One region of the Lentzea sp. DG1S-22 genome, then DNA from elsewhere that is predicted to be linked to it. Evidence: riboswitches for the same ligand, from Rfam matches in the RefSeq annotation. Region 1 holds a riboswitch; the other holds the start of a gene.
What was found. A riboswitch is a leader RNA that binds a small molecule or an ion and turns the genes downstream of it on or off. The one in region 1 is predicted to bind glycine.
Positions count from the first base shown of each region.

Region 2: another riboswitch for glycine. It lies ahead of gcvH (glycine cleavage system protein GcvH); the one in region 1 lies ahead of gcvP (aminomethyl-transferring glycine dehydrogenase).

Region 1 covers NZ_CP143276.1:8,102,768-8,110,283, forward strand. The annotation lists gene V1227_RS38600 (hypothetical protein) at 1-154, shown strand, start outside; gene V1227_RS38605 (CDP-alcohol phosphatidyltransferase family protein) at 262-843, shown strand; gene gcvH (glycine cleavage system protein GcvH) at 886-1,269, shown strand; gene garA (glycogen accumulation regulator GarA) at 1,383-1,841, shown strand; gene ftsR (transcriptional regulator FtsR) at 1,845-2,429, shown strand; gene V1227_RS38625 (bifunctional nuclease family protein) at 2,582-3,055, shown strand; gene V1227_RS38630 (MerR family transcriptional regulator) at 3,383-3,949, shown strand; gene V1227_RS38635 (Clp protease N-terminal domain-containing protein) at 4,037-5,008, shown strand; glycine riboswitch at 5,065-5,160, shown strand; glycine riboswitch at 5,164-5,263, shown strand; gene gcvP (aminomethyl-transferring glycine dehydrogenase) at 5,312-7,516, shown strand, end outside.
Region 2 covers NZ_CP143276.1:6,995,394-7,002,909, forward strand. The annotation lists gene V1227_RS33235 (hypothetical protein) at 1-382, opposite strand, end outside; gene V1227_RS33240 (hypothetical protein) at 382-564, opposite strand; gene V1227_RS33245 (MFS transporter) at 977-2,425, shown strand; gene V1227_RS33250 (TetR/AcrR family transcriptional regulator) at 2,436-3,116, shown strand; gene ald (alanine dehydrogenase) at 3,172-4,284, opposite strand; glycine riboswitch at 4,510-4,604, shown strand; gene gcvH (glycine cleavage system protein GcvH) at 4,668-5,051, shown strand; gene V1227_RS33265 (L-serine ammonia-lyase) at 5,095-6,459, shown strand; gene V1227_RS33270 (winged helix-turn-helix transcriptional regulator) at 6,461-6,814, opposite strand; gene V1227_RS33275 (TROVE domain-containing protein) at 6,892-7,516, opposite strand, start outside.

The DNA.
Region 1 (7,516 bases):
CACGCCGTGCAGCGTGGTGTGGAGCCGGGGCCACGCCTACGTGCTCGAGGGTTTCCGCGCTCGCTGGGTGGGCCGCGACGACCGCGGTCGTCCGCACGCCATCACCGGCGCCGAGATGCAGCGCCGCGGCTGGACGCTCACGCAGACAGTCTGAGTTTCACCCGAAAGAACCGAACGATCCGCACCACCCGCAACCAGTCGCACCGCGTGCCGTGACGCCATCCGGCAGCCCCTGCGCAGTCACTCGTTTAGAGTGCGGGTGTGCGTGATCCGGCTGATCGCCTGCTGACGATTCCGAACCTGCTCAGCGTGTTGCGGCTGGCCGGTGTTCCGCTCTTCCTGTACCTGCTGCTCGGACCCCGCGCGGACGGCTGGGCGCTGCTCGTCCTCGTCTTCGCGGGGCTGTCCGACTGGCTCGACGGCAAGCTCGCGCGCTGGCTCAACCAGATGAGCAACCTCGGCGCGCTGCTCGACCCCGCCGCGGACCGCCTCTACGTGTTCTGCACGCTGCTGGCGTTCGTGATCAGGGACATCGTCCCGCTGTGGATCGCCCTGGTGCTCGTGGGGCGCGAGGTCGTCGTCGGGATCTGCCTGCTGGTGCTGCGCGGGAAGGGCTGGGGCCCGTTCGAGGTCACGTACCTGGGCAAGGCCGCGACGTTCAACCTGCTGTACGCCTTCCCCCTGCTGCTCCTCGCGCAGGGCGACTCGGCGTGGGCGCAGGTCGCCCTGCCGTTCGCCTACGCGTTCACGGCCTGGGGCGGGGCGCTCTACCTGTGGTCGGCGCTGCTGTACGTCTACCAGTTCTTCCTGGCCCTGCGGGTCACACCTCGCACGGTCGCGTGAAAAGATCACCCCATACAGGTTCAGCACGAGGAGCGCAGTCAGTTGATTCCCGAGGAGCTTCGTTACACCGAGGAGCACGAGTGGGTCGCCACCACCGGCGAGAACACAGTGCGCGTCGGCATCACCGACTACGCCCAGGAACAGCTCGGTGACGTCGTCTTCGTCCAGCTGCCCGAGGTCGGCCACACCGTGGCCGCCGGGGACACGTTCGGCGAGGTCGAGTCCACCAAGAGCGTGTCGGACCTCTACTCGCCGCTCGACGGCGAGGTCGTCGCCATCAACGACGCCCTGGTCCAGACCCCCGACTCGGTGAACAGCGACCCGTACGGCGAGGGCTGGATGGTCGAGATCCGCGTGAGCGACCCCGAGGCGGTGGAGGGCCTGCTGGACGCGGACGGGTACAAGGCCTTGGTGGAGAAGGAGTGACGTCGATCTTTCGCCGGATCTTCGGCCGGAAGGGGAGCCGCGGGCAGAGCGGTGACCCCAACGCGATAGGTTTTACCGGAAGTGACGGATCCAGCAGCAGGAGGAGAGCTCAGGTGAGCACGAACGACGGCCCAGGCGTTCCGCCGGAGCAGTCCCCGGAGCGGACCTCCGTCTTCCGGGCGGACTTCCTCCAGGAGATGGAAGGCGGCGCCGAGGCGCCCGCACAGGAGCCGGCCGTTGCCGGTGTTGACGCCCTTCCCGCCGGTTCCGCGCTGCTCGTGGTGAAGCGCGGCCCCAACGCCGGTTCCCGGTTCCTGCTGGACCGAGACACGACGAGCGCCGGGCGCCACCCCGACAGCGACATCTTCCTGGACGACGTGACGGTCTCGCGCCGTCACGCCGAGTTCCGCCGGGAGAGCGGCGAGTTCGTCGTCATCGACGTCGGCAGCCTCAACGGCACCTACGTCAACCGCGAGCCGGTCGACCAGGCCGTCCTCGCGAACGGCGACGAGGTCCAGATCGGCAAGTTCCGCCTCGTCTTCCTGACGGGTCCTGGCTCCGCGGGAGCCTGACGCGTGACGGCCGGGCGGCCACAGCGCGGGGTGATCGGCATCGGGGCGGTGCTCGCACTGCTCCGTCCCGAGTTCCCCGACGTCACCATCTCCAAGATCCGCTTCCTGGAAGCGGAGGGGCTGGTCCGCCCGGCACGCACCGCCTCCGGCTACCGCCAGTTCAGCGCGGCGGACGTCGAGAGGCTGCGGTTCGTGCTGTCCGCGCAACGCGACAGGTACCTGCCGCTCAAGGTGATCCGCGAGCAGCTCGACGCCGTCCCGGTGGACTCCACCGCGGTGTCGCGGGCCGAGCTGCTGGCCCGGACCGGCTTCAGCGCCGACCAGCTGACCCAGCTGGAGCGCGACGGCCTGCTGCGCCCCGGCCCCGGTGGCCGGTTCACCACCGACGACATCACCGCGCTCCGCACGATCCGGACGATGACCGGGCTCGGCGTCGAGCGCGAACACCTGCGCGCGGTCCGCGCGGCAGCGGACCACGAGGTGGTCCTGCTGAAATCTTTCTCGGATCCCGAGACGGTCCGGGAATTGGCGGGCCTGTTCACCTCGTTGCACACGTTGCTGGTGAACGCGGGCCTGCGCCAGTCCTGATCTCCGCCGGGCCGGGTGCAGTCTTGATCACGATCTGCCCGCAACGGTTGAGCACTCGGCCCGCTTGGCGGGTAGCGTCGGACAGGTACGCCGGGGGATGCTCGGGGGTGGATCCGGGTCGTCCCCGAACGAACAGAGGGAGGCGAGGCCCGATGAGCGAAATGCGCGTCGTCGGCGTGCGGGTGGAGCTGCCCCAGAACCAGCCGATCCTTCTTCTGCGCGAAACCGAGGGTGAGCGGTACCTGCCGATCTGGATCGGCTCCGTCGAGGCCACGGCGATCGCGCTCGAGCAGCAGGGCGTCCGTCCTGCCCGCCCGCTCACGCACGACCTGCTCAAGGACGTCATCGGCGCACTGGGCCGCAACCTCGAACAGGTGCGCATCACGGACCTGCAGGAGGGCACGTTCTTCGCCGAGCTCGTGTTCGACGGTGACGTGCGGGTGTCCGCACGGCCCTCGGACTCGGTGGCGCTGGCGTTGCGGGTGGGCGTGCCGATCCACGCCGAGGAGTCGGTGCTGGCCGAGGCCGGCCTGATCATCCCCGACGAGCAGGAGGACGAGGTCGAGAAGTTCCGCGAGTTCCTCGACTCGATCTCGCCGGAGGACTTCCGCGGAGCCGACACCTGAGCGGTGCCGCGGGCGCTGACACTCGAACGGACCTGTGTCGCTGTGCGTCTCGTTTGGCTCGATGCGGTCCGCTCGCGTGTCGCTCGGTTGGGTTACGTTCCGCTGGGAACAGCGCTAAACGATCACTAAACGTCACTTGAACGTCCTGGTTCGGGTGACGGTATGACTCTCTACCTGAGGTTGAGGGTCGACACTCCCCGCGCGTCGCGTTGACCTGCCCTCGGAGCGGTCTTACCGTCGAACTCGAGTGGACGTCGCCGGTTCACGAGAGTGGACGCGGTGGCTTGACGGTCATGAGTTTCGTGGCCGTTCCGAGGGGAGGCAGGCGTGGTCGAGGAAGCGCCCTTGAGGGCCGGATCCGGGCTGCAGGGTGAGCTGTTCCCGGACTCCTCGCTGCCGGACGAGCTCGTCGGCTACCGAGGACCCGCGGCGTGCCAGATCGCGGGCATCACGTACCGGCAGCTCGACTACTGGGCCCGCACCGGGCTCGTCGCCCCGACGGTCCGGATGGCGCACGGCTCGGGCAGCCAGCGGCTGTACTCGTTCAAGGACATCCTGGTCCTGAAGGTCGTGAAACGGCTCCTGGACACCGGTGTCTCGCTGCAGAACATCCGCGTCGCCGTCGACCACCTGCGCCGGCGCGGCGTGCAGGACCTGGCGAGGATCACGCTCTTCTCCGACGGCACGACCGTCTACGAGTGCACCTCGCCGGAGGAGGTCGTGGACCTGCTGCAGGGCGGTCAGGGCGTGTTCGGCATCGCGGTGAGCGGTGCGATGCGCGAGATCTCCGGCACGATCCACGAGTTCCCGGCCGAACGTGCGGACGGCGTCGAGATCGCGCCGATGACCGAGGACGAGCTGACCCGCCGCCGCCGCGAGCGCGCCACCGGCTGACCGGCCCGGTGACCGTGGCCGACCGGCGCCTGTCCGTGGCCGGTCGGCGGACGCGCCGGGGACGGGTCCGTCCCTAGCGTTCCCGGCATGACGCACACTCCTTCGTCGCAGGTGGTCAAGGTCCTGGCCGCGGCCGTCCGGCGCGCCTCCCGCCACGGGTTCGGGTTCGTCGGCACCGAGAACCTGCTGATCTCCCTGATCGACACGACCGGTCCCGGCCGCAAGCTCGGCGCGAAGTCGCTGGGGGCGCTGGCGATGGCGCGGGGGACCGAGCACTGGGCCGACGACGACGGTGGTGTCGTCGGCGAGTCCCACCCGGACGTCACGGCGCTGATGAGCGCCGCCCACCACCACGCTCGCGTCGAGGCCGTTCTGCCCGTGAGCCGCGCGTTGGAGGATTGTCTGCGTGCGGCTGTGGCCCAGGCCGGCGACGGTGTTCTGACCACGACCCACCTCGCCCTGGCGTTGCTGTCGCTCGAGTCCGGACGGGCCGCCGACCTGTTCCTGGTGCGCGGGGTGGATCCCGGGGTGACGGCCGCCGCCGTGCGGGCCGATGCCGCGCGGCGCTACGCCGAGGTCGAGGAAGCACCCGCGGTCTGGCTGCTGCGCAAGGCGGGAGCCCTGGAAGGGGAGTCCGGTGGCGGGTACGTGGGCTGGCTGACGAAGCTCGTCGCACGGGGTCAGGGGCTCGGCGGACCGGTGCTGACGGTGGTGCGCAACGAGGCCGAACGGCTGGCCGTCGCCGGGAGGCGGGACGTCTCGTCGCGCGACCTCGTGGAGGCGGTGCTGACGGTCGACCACCAGCTGGCCGTCTCCGGGCGGCGGCTGAGGCCGGAGTTCGAGTCGGGTGGCGCGGCGGCGTTGCGCGAGGCGGGAGTGGACCCGGCCGCGTTGCCCTCCGGCGGTGGCGCGGTGGAACGCGCCGTGGAGCGGGCGAAGCTCGTCGCCGCGCGGCGCGGGGACGCGGTCGTGGGCACCGCGCACCTGCTCGCGGCGGTGCGCGACGACCCCGCGGACCCCGTCGCGGCGGCGCTCACCGGTCTCGCCGTTGAGACGTAGGTCGCGTCTCTAGCGACTGGGCGGGCTGCCTGCGGGTATTCTTCGCGGGTAGTCGCTGAACTCAGGCGGGAGAGACCGGGCTTCGAACCCGGCGCCGAAGGAGCAAGTCCCTCCCCGGGAACCTCTCAGGCATCCAGGACCGCCGAGCGAGACGCCTCTGGAAAGTGGATCCCCGCAAGGGAATCCCGCCGACGGTGAAAGCCCGGTCCCGCACCGGGTGAACCTCTCAGGCGCCCTTGAAGGGTACGGACAGAGCGGGGAGGGCACCAGGACACGTGTGCCCTCAGCCCCCGGAGGCGTTTGATGACGCAGGACCGCATTCCGCTCGCCGCTCTCGAGCACGGCACCCCGTTCGCCGACCGCCACGTCGGTCCGCGTCCCGCCGAGCTCGCGCGCATCCTCGACGTCATCGGTGTCGGGTCGCTGGAGGAGCTGGCGCAGCGCGCGGTGCCGTCGTCCATCCACGAGCGCGACCTCGTGCTGGACCTGCCCGCCCCGGCCACCGAGACCGAGGCGCTCGCGGAGCTGCGGGAGCTCGCGTCGCGGAACCGGCCGATGACGCAGATGATCGGCCTCGGCTACTACGACACCGTGACGCCGGGCGTGATCCTGCGCAACGTCCTGGAGTCGCCCGCCTGGTACACCGCGTACACGCCGTACCAGCCGGAGATCTCCCAGGGCCGCCTGGAGGCCCTGCTGAACTTCCAGACGATGGTCGGCGACCTGACGGGCCTGCCCGTCGCGAACGCGTCCATGCTGGACGAGTCGACCGCCGCCGCCGAGGCGATGACCCTCGTGCGCCGCGCCGGCCGCTCCAAGTCGAACAAGTTCGTCGTCGACGCCGACACGCTGCCGCAGACGCTGGCCGTGATCGAGACGCGCGCCGAGCCGCTCGACATCGAGATCGTCGTCGCCGACCTGTCGCAGGGCATCGAGGGCCTCGGCCTGGGCGGCGACTTCTTCGGCGTCCTGCTGTCCTACCCCGGCGCGTCCGGTGTGGTGCGCGACCAGAAGGCGCTCATCGAGGAGATCCACGCCGCCGGTGCGCAGGCCGTCGTCGCCGCCGACCTGCTGGCCCTGACGCTGCTGCGCGCGCCCGGTGAGATCGGCGCGGACGTCGTCGTCGGCACCACGCAGCGCTTCGGCGTGCCGATCGGCTTCGGCGGCCCGCACGCCGGCTACATGGCCGTCCGGTCCGGTTTGGAGCGCCAGCTGCCCGGCCGTCTCGTCGGTGTCTCCGTCGACGCCGACGGCTCGCTGGCCTACCGCCTCGCGCTGCAGACGCGTGAGCAGCACATCCGCCGTGAGAAGGCCACGTCGAACATCTGCACCGCGCAGGTGCTGCTGGCCGTGATCGCCTCGATGTACGCCGTCTACCACGGCCCCGAGGGCCTGCGCGCCATCGCGACCCGCGTGCACCGCCTGGCCACCGTGCTCGCCACGGGCCTGTGCGAGGCCGGGCTGGACGTCGTGCACGGCGAGTTCTTCGACACCGTCGAGGTCCGCGTTCCCGGTGAGGCCGCCGCCGTCGTGGCGAAGGCCCGCGAGGCCGGCATCAACCTGCGCCTCGTCGACTCCGACGTCGTCGCGATCGCCTGCGACGAGAAGACCACGCGGGCGCACGTCGTCGCGGTGTGGGAGGCCTTCGGCGTCACCGGGTCCGATGTGGACGCGATCGACGCCGACACCGCCGACGGCATCCCGGCCGACCTGCGCCGCACGTCGGACTACCTGACCCACCCGGTCTTCCACTCGCACCGCTCCGAGACGGCGCTGCTGCGCTACCTGCGCGCGTTGTCCGACAAGGACGTCGCCCTGGACCGCAGCATGATCCCGCTCGGCTCCTGCACGATGAAGCTCAACGCCACCGCGGAGATGGAGTCCATCACGTGGCCGGAGTTCTCGACGCTGCACCCGTTCGCCCCGGCCGAGGACGCCGCCGGTCTGCTGAAGATCGTGTCGGACCTGGAGGCCTGGCTCGCCGAGGTCACCGGCTACGACGCCGTGTCGCTGCAGCCGAACGCCGGGTCGCAGGGTGAGTTCGCCGGTCTGCTGGCGATCCGCGCGTACCACCGCGCGAACGGCAACGCCGACCGCGACGTCTGCCTGATCCCGTCGTCCGCCCACGGCACGAACGCCGCGTCCGCCGTCATGGCCGGCATGCGCGTCGTCGTCGTCAAGTGCGACGACAAGGGCAACATCGACATGGGCCACCTGCGTCAGACGGTCGCGGAGCACGCGGACGACCTGGCCGCGATCATGATCACCTACCCGTCGACCCACGGCGTGTACGAGGACACGGTCCGCGAGGTCTGCGGCTTGGTCCACGACGCGGGCGGCCAGGTGTACGTCGACGGCGCGAACCTCAACGCCCTGATCGGCCTGGCCCGCTACGGCAAGTTCGGCTCGGACGTCTCGCACCTGAACCTGCACAAGACGTTCTGCATCCCGCACGGCGGCGGTGGCCCCGGCGTCGGCCCGATCGGCGTGAAGTCCCACCTCGCGCCG
Region 2 (7,516 bases), 1.1 Mb from region 1:
GCTTCGGCGGTGGATCAGTGGTGGGAACCCGCGGTTCGGCGGTCATCCCGGCGGGGGTCTCCGCCGGGATCCCGATCACGCCTGATCGGGTGAAGGGGGTGCGCAGCGGCCGACACCGCTCGCGGTGCGGCGGACCTTCGCCGATGAGGTGCCGGTGCGCCGTGGTCCAGACCCGGCACGGCCACCGGCGGCGGCGCAGCCAGCCGGGACACGACCGGCACCGGCCGTCCTCGTCGGGCTGGTGCAGCGTGAGCAGCAGCCGCCAGCCGTCCGCGAGGCGGTGGATCTCCGCGCGGGCCAGCGCTTCCGCCTCTCCGTGCTCGGCGACCTCGTCCAGCAGTGCCAGGCGGTGCAGCACCGCCTCGCGCAGGGCCTCGTCCATCACATCTTCGCCGTGGCCTGGTCGAGCAGGGAGCCCAGCCGGCGGGTCTGGGTGGCGGACATCACAGCGGTCTCGCCGGGCGGCGTGACCAGCAGGACCCGGTCCTTCTCCACCAGAACGGTCATCGACCTGTCGCGACCGAACGGGTCGTGGCAGTGGATCCATCCCTGTGGTTCAGCCATGGAATCTCCTATCGAGCGACACCCGACTCCGTCTTCATCGGCTGTCGGCCCTGCTCGCCGCACCGAGCACCGGGGAATTCACTCGTTTGCCGGACGGGTCGGAGACGGGCGGTGGTCCAGTCGGGAAACTTTTGGGTCGCGATTCGGCGGGGCCGCTGGGCGCGGTGCGCGGAAGCCCGCTATATTTGGTCACGGCGGCCCCGCTCCCAGTGACCCCCAGGCTGGTTGAGCGCGGCCGCCCTTTACGTTCGCGGGCTTCGGCGCACTCGGCATTCGGCCGATTCGCCGGAGCCCGCAGTGCTGTTCGGGGTATCCCAGCCCCATTTCTGAAATTCCTTCATTTCCGGAAAACGGACTTGCGCTCCGCCCTCTCGTACGCTGTAAGTTTCTCGTACACCGTAAGGGGGACGAGATGACTTCGACGACCGAGGAGGTCGGGGTGCACCCGCACCCGCAGCGCTGGGCCGTGCTCGGCGTGCTCTGCCTGTCCGTGATGGTCGTGGTGCTGGACAACACCGTGCTCAACGTGGCGATCCCGTCGATCTCCACCGGCCTGGGCGCGAGCACCGCGGACATCCAGTGGATGATCAACGCCTACTCGCTCGCGCTGGCGGGCCTGCTGCTCACGACCGGATCGCTGAGCGACAGGTTCGGCCGCAAGCGCGCGCTCCTGGCCGGACTCGCGCTGTTCGGCGCGGGCAGCGCCGTCGCGGCCTACGCGAGCTCGTCCGAGGCGCTGATCGCGGCCCGCGGCTTCATGGGGATCGGCGCCGCCGTGCTGATGCCCGGCACGCTCGCCGTGCTCATGCAGCTGTTCGACGACAAGGAACGCCCGAAGGCCATCGGCATCTGGGCCGCCGTCACGAGCCTCGGCTTCGCCGCGGGCCCGGTGATCGGCGGCGCGCTCATCAAGCACTTCTGGTGGGGCTCGGTCTTCCTGATCAACGTGCCGGTGGCGGTCCTCGCCATCGCGGCCGTCGCGACGCTCGTGCCGGAGTCGAAGGACCCGACCGTGCGCAGGCCGGACGTGGCCGGCTCGATCCTGTCGATCATCGGCATGGTGTCGGTCGTCTACGCCGTGATCGAGGTGCCCGAGCACGGGTTCGCGTCGGCCGAGTTCGGCGTTCCGATCGCGATCGGTCTGGTGACCATGACCGGCTTCGCGTTGTGGGAACGGCACACCACCGACCCGATGCTCGACCTCTCGTTCTTCTCCCACCGCCGCTTCACCGGCGCGGTGGCGTCGGGCGTGCTGGCGGCGTTCGGCATGGCGGGCTCGCTCTTCCTGCTGACGCAACACCTCCAGGGCGTGCTCGGCTACAGCCCGCTGGAAGCGGGCGTGCGCGTCGCACCCATGGCGATCGCGCTGCTGATCACCAGCAACACGCTGGGGCAGCTCGTGGTGAAGCTCGGCGCGGGCAGGGCGATGCTGCTCGGCATGACGATCGTCGCGAGCGGCGTGGCGCTGCTGTCGGTCGGCACCACCTACCCGCCGACGCTCGCCGGCCTGGTCCTCATCGGCGTCGGAGTCGGTGTGTCGCAACCGGTCGCGGTCAACGCGCTGATGGGCTCGATCCCGCCGGAACGCGCCGGCATCGCGTCCGGGCTCTCGGGAACGCTGACGGAACTGGGCTCCTCGTTCGGCATCGCCGTGCTGGGCGCGCTGCTGTCGGCGCGGTTCGTGGCCTCGCTGCCCGACGGCGTTCCGGGACGGTCCCTGAGCGAGGCGCTGCACAGCGGCGCGGACATCGCGGTGGTGCGCGAGGCGTTCTCGAACGGCATGACCGTGAGCCTTCTGACCGGTGCCGCGGCCGTCTTCCTGGGAGGTGTTGTGGCCAGCGTCTTGCTGCGGCGTGCTTAGGATCGTCGACGTGGACAGCGTGTGGTTCAGCAAGCCCAGGCCCGGCAGCGGGCAGCCCCTCGGCCTGAGCCGCGAGGCGATCGTCCGCAAGGCCCTGGAACTGCTGGACCAGCACGGTCTGCAGAAGCTGTCGATGCGCAAGCTGGCCGCGGAACTCGGCGCGGCGCCGATGTCGCTGTACTGGCACGTGCCGACGAAGGACGCGCTGATCGAGCTGTGCCTCGACGAGGTCTACGGCGAGTTCACCCTCCCCGACCCCGAGACCGACTGGGAGACCGCGGTGCGCGCGATGATGCGCGAGCTGCGTCAGCTCGCGCTCAAGCACCCGTGGTGGATCCGCGGGATCGGGGAGTTCAACACCATCGGCCCGAACGCCGTGGCCTACGCGGACGCCATGTTCGGGCCGATGTTGCGCGCCGGGCTGTCGACCGTCGCGGCGGCCCAGTCGATCGCCACGGTGGGCAGCTTCGTCAACGGGTACGCGATCGCCGAGGTCAACTTCATCGCTCGCGGCGGGATGGACTCGCCACCGCCGGACATGGACAAGATCGCCGACCTGTACCGGGACAAGCACCCCCGGTACGTCGCGATGCTCGACGAGGGCGAGCTGTGGTCGCTGGAGCGGCAGTTCGAGTTCGGCCTGGACTGCGTGATCGAAGGCGTCAAGGCCCGCGTCGAAGCCCTCAGGTAGGCGAAACCCCCGCAGCGGTTCACGCGTGCGGGGGCCTCATTCATCGGGGTGGCTCTCAGATCACGGACTCCAGCGGCGTGTGCGCGAGGCCGGTCGCCTCGGCCACCGGGCCGTTGGTCAGCTTGCCGGCGTGGGCGTTGAGGCCCAGGGCGAGCGAACGGTCGTCCTTCAGCGCCTTCTCCCAGCCCTTGTCGGCCAGCGCGACGGCGTAGGGCAGCGTCACGTTGGTCAGCGCGTAGGTCGAGGTGCGCGGGACGGCGCCCGGCATGTTCGCGACGCAGTAGAACACCGAGTTGTGGACCTCGTAGGTCGGCTCGGCGTGCGTGGTGGCGCGCGAGTCCTCGAAGCAGCCGCCCTGGTCGATCGCGATGTCGACGAGCACCGAGCCCGGCTTCATCTCGGCGACCAGCGCGTTCGAGACGAGCTTCGGCGCGGCGGCACCGGGGACGAGCACGGCGCCGATGACGAGGTCGGCCTCGCGGACGGCCTGCTCGATCGCGAACGAGTTCGAGGCGAGCGTGCGCAGGCGGCCGGCGAACTGGGCGTCGACTTGGCGCAGCCGGTCGACGTTGGTGTCGAGGATCTGCACGTCCGCGCCCATGCCCACGGCGATGGTCGCGGCGTTGAGACCGGCCACACCGCCGCCGATCACGACCACGCGGGCCGGGGCGACACCGGGGACGCCACCGGGCAGCACGCCGCGGCCACCGGAGGGCTTCATCAGCGAGAACGCGCCGACCTGCGGGGCAAGGCGGCCCGCGACCTCGGACATCGGGGCCAGCAGCGGCAGCGCGCGGTTCGGCAGCTGCACGGTCTCGTAGGCGATGGCCGTGGTGCCGGACGCCAGCAGCGCCTCGGTCAGCGGCTTGTCGGCGGCGAGGTGCAGGTACGTGAAGAGGGTCTGGCCGGCGCGCAGGCGGGGGTACTCCTCGGCGATCGGCTCCTTGACCTTGAGGACCAGGTCGCCCTCGGCCCAGACGTCGTCGGCGGTCGCGAGGACCTTGGCGCCCGCGGCGAGGTACTCCTCGTCGGTGATCGCGGAGCCCAGACCGGCGCCCTGCTCGACGAACACGTCGTGCCCGCGGCTCGTCAGCTCGTGCGCACCGGCAGGGGTGAGAGCGACGCGGTACTCGTGGTTCTTGATCTCGCGGGGAACTGCGATCCGCACGATGACTCCTCCGTTCGGTGGCCGACATCTCACAATGTGGGGCAGTGGGAAGGTCATGTCACTGTGCGAATCGCACTATCGAGCACGGGTGCGGTTGTTCACTTGGGACAGAGCCACCTGGTTTGCGCTCGCGTGTGACTCGACCCGTCCGCGTTGACACCCGGCGGGGGCCGCACATAGCGTTCGCCCCTGAGAACTGAAGACCGGCCGCGGCGCGACAGCGCCAGAACCCGAGTGGGAGAGACCCCGACGAACGTCGGTCGGGGCGCCGAAGGGGCAAGCTCCCGCACACTCTCAGGCAGCAAGACCACTCGGGGTAGGCAACTCTGCACGGCGGAGGGGGCGCAAGTGTCCTGACCCGTCACAGCCAGAGGAGTCGCGCCGTGCAGTTCCCCGAGAACCTGCTCTACACCACCGAGCACGAGTGGGTCGACTGGACGCCGGGTACCCAGGACCCGCTGACCTGCGGGATCACCGAGTACGCGGCGGACGCCCTGGGCGACATCGTCTTCGTGCAGCTGCCCGAGGTCGGTGCGAAGGTCGTCACCAACGAGGTGTGCGGCGAGCTCGAGTCCACCAAGTCCGTCAGCGACCTGTTCTCGCCCGTCACCGGTGAGGTGATCGAGGTCAACAGCGCCGTCGTCGACGACCCGGCGATCGTGAACAACGACCCGTACGGCGCCGGCTGGCTGTTCAAGGTCCGCGTCGAGTCGGCCGAGAACCTGCTCACGGCGGCCAAGTACGCCGAGCTCACCCAGACCGGCTGACATGGGCCCGACCGACCGCTCCACCACCACGAAGGACTGATCAGTGGCGATCAGCGTTTTCGACCTGTTCTCCGTCGGCATCGGACCGTCCAGCTCCCACACCGTCGGCCCGATGCGCGCGGCGGCGATGTTCGTCGAGAAGCTCGGTGCGCGTGCGTCCGAAGTGGACCGCGTGCACGTCGAGCTGTTCGGCTCGCTCGGCGCGACCGGCCACGGCCACGGCAGCCCGAAGGCCGTGTTCCTGGGCCTCGAGGGCAACCTCCCCGAGGAGGTCGACCCCACCGTCGCCGCCCACCGCGTCGAGGAGATCGTCGGCGGCGGACGGCTCCGGCTCGGCGGCACGCACGAGATCGAGTTCGTGCACGACCGCGACCTCGTCATGCACCGCCGCAAGTCACTTCCGCTGCACCCCAACGGGATGAGCTTCGAGGCGTTCAGCGGCGGCGAGTCCGTCGAGCACGCCGTCTACTACTCGATCGGCGGCGGGTTCGTCGTCGACGAGAACGCCTCCGGCACCGACCGCATCAAGCCCGACTCGACGCCGCTGCCCCACCCGTTCCTCACCGGCGACCAGCTGCTCGCGCGCTGCCGCGAGACAGGCCTGTCGATCAGCGAGATCATGATGGCCAACGAGCTGTCGTGGCGGACGGAAGAAGAGGTGCGGTCGGGACTGCTGCACATCTGGCACGTCATGCAGGAGTGCGTCGAACGCGGCTGCACCGAGCACGGCATCCTGCCCGGCGGCCTGAAGGTCCGCCGCCGCGCCGCCGAGATGCGCAAACGCCTGGAGGGCGAGCACTTCGTCACCGACCCCCTGCGCGTCATGGACTGGGTCACGCTCTTCGCGCTGGCGGTCAACGAGGAGAACGCCGCGGGCGGCCGCGTCGTCACCGCGCCGACCAACGGCGCGGCCGGCATCGTCCCCGCGGTCCTGCACTACTACACGAAGTTCGTGCCGGGAGCCTCGGACGACGGCGTGGTCCGCTTCCTGCTGACCGCCGGCGCGATCGGCGTGCTGTTCAAGGAGAACGCGTCGATCTCCGGCGCCGAGGTCGGCTGCCAGGGCGAGGTCGGCTCCGCGTGCTCGATGGCGGCCGGCGGCCTCGCCGAGGTGCTCGGAGGCACCCCCGAACAGGTCGAGAACGCGGCCGAGATCGCGATGGAGCACAACCTCGGCCTCACCTGCGACCCGATCGGCGGCTTGGTGCAGATCCCGTGCATCGAACGCAACGCCGTCGCGTCCATCAAGGCCATCACGGCCGTGCGCATGGCTTTGCGCGGCGACGGTTCGCACTTCGTGTCGCTCGACAAGGTCATCAAGACCATGCGGGACACCGGCAAGGACATGTCGGTGAAGTACAAGGAGACCGCGCGCGGCGGCCTCGCCGTGAACGTGATCGAGTGCTGACTCAGCGGGCGTCGTAGGCCTGCTGGGCCTCGAGCACCTCGGGCATCCGCGCTTCCAGCAGGTGGATCAACGACAACAGCCGCTCCGCCGTCTCGCGCCCGAGCGGTGTGAGGCTGTAGTCGACCCGCGGCGGGTTCGTGTGCTGGGCCTCCCGGTGCACGAGCCCGTCGCGCTCCAGCGCCTGCAACGTCTGCGACAGCATCTTCTCGCTGACCCCGTCGACGCGGCGGCGCAGCTCGTTGAAGCGCAGCGGGCCGTCCACGAGCACGCCCAGGGTCAGGCCGCCCCACCTGCCGGTGACGTGCTCCAGCAAGGGACGTGACGGGCACGCCTTCGCGAACACGTTGTACTCCATGGCGGCATCATAGCTGGTCAAGGCGCTAACTGATAGTAAGTGTGAGAGCTCTCCGCGTCAGGGGGAGCTCTCACACCTCAGAACGGCCAGGTGGCGTTCCGGCCCGCTTCGAGCAGGGGCACCATGCGGAAGGTCGCGTCCGTCAGGCCCCCGAACTCGTGACGGCCGGCCCCGCCGGTCGCGAACGCCGCGTGCCGGTACCCGTTCAGGTTGAACCCGTAGACCGGCACGTGCCGCGGCACGACGTCCGAGACGCCCTCCCCGTGCGGCGCGCTGATCGTCTGCATGTCCGAGATGATGAACACGCGGTCGTGCCGCCGGTAGGTGCGCTTCAGCGAGCCGACGATGTCCGTGCCGTGCCCGACCTCGCCGATGCGCTCCAGGAACCGGCCGACCTCCCGGATCACCGACGCCCCGCGCGGGACCTCGTGCCGGAACGTGCCGTCCGCGAACCCGATGACGTCGACCTGCTCGCCCTTCGCGCCGAGCGCGACGCCGAAGACCGCCGCGGCCTTGGCCGGGGTGACCTTCGACCGGGCCGAGATCGTGCCGTGCGTCATCGACGCCGAGGTGTCGATGAGGACCAGCGACCGGCCCGGCAGCGCGGGCAGGTTGCTCAGCGACGCCTGCAGCGCCTGGTCCAGGGCGTGGCCCCAGCGCAGGCTCGGCGCCGCCTCGTAGGCGGACAGGAACCGGAACGGG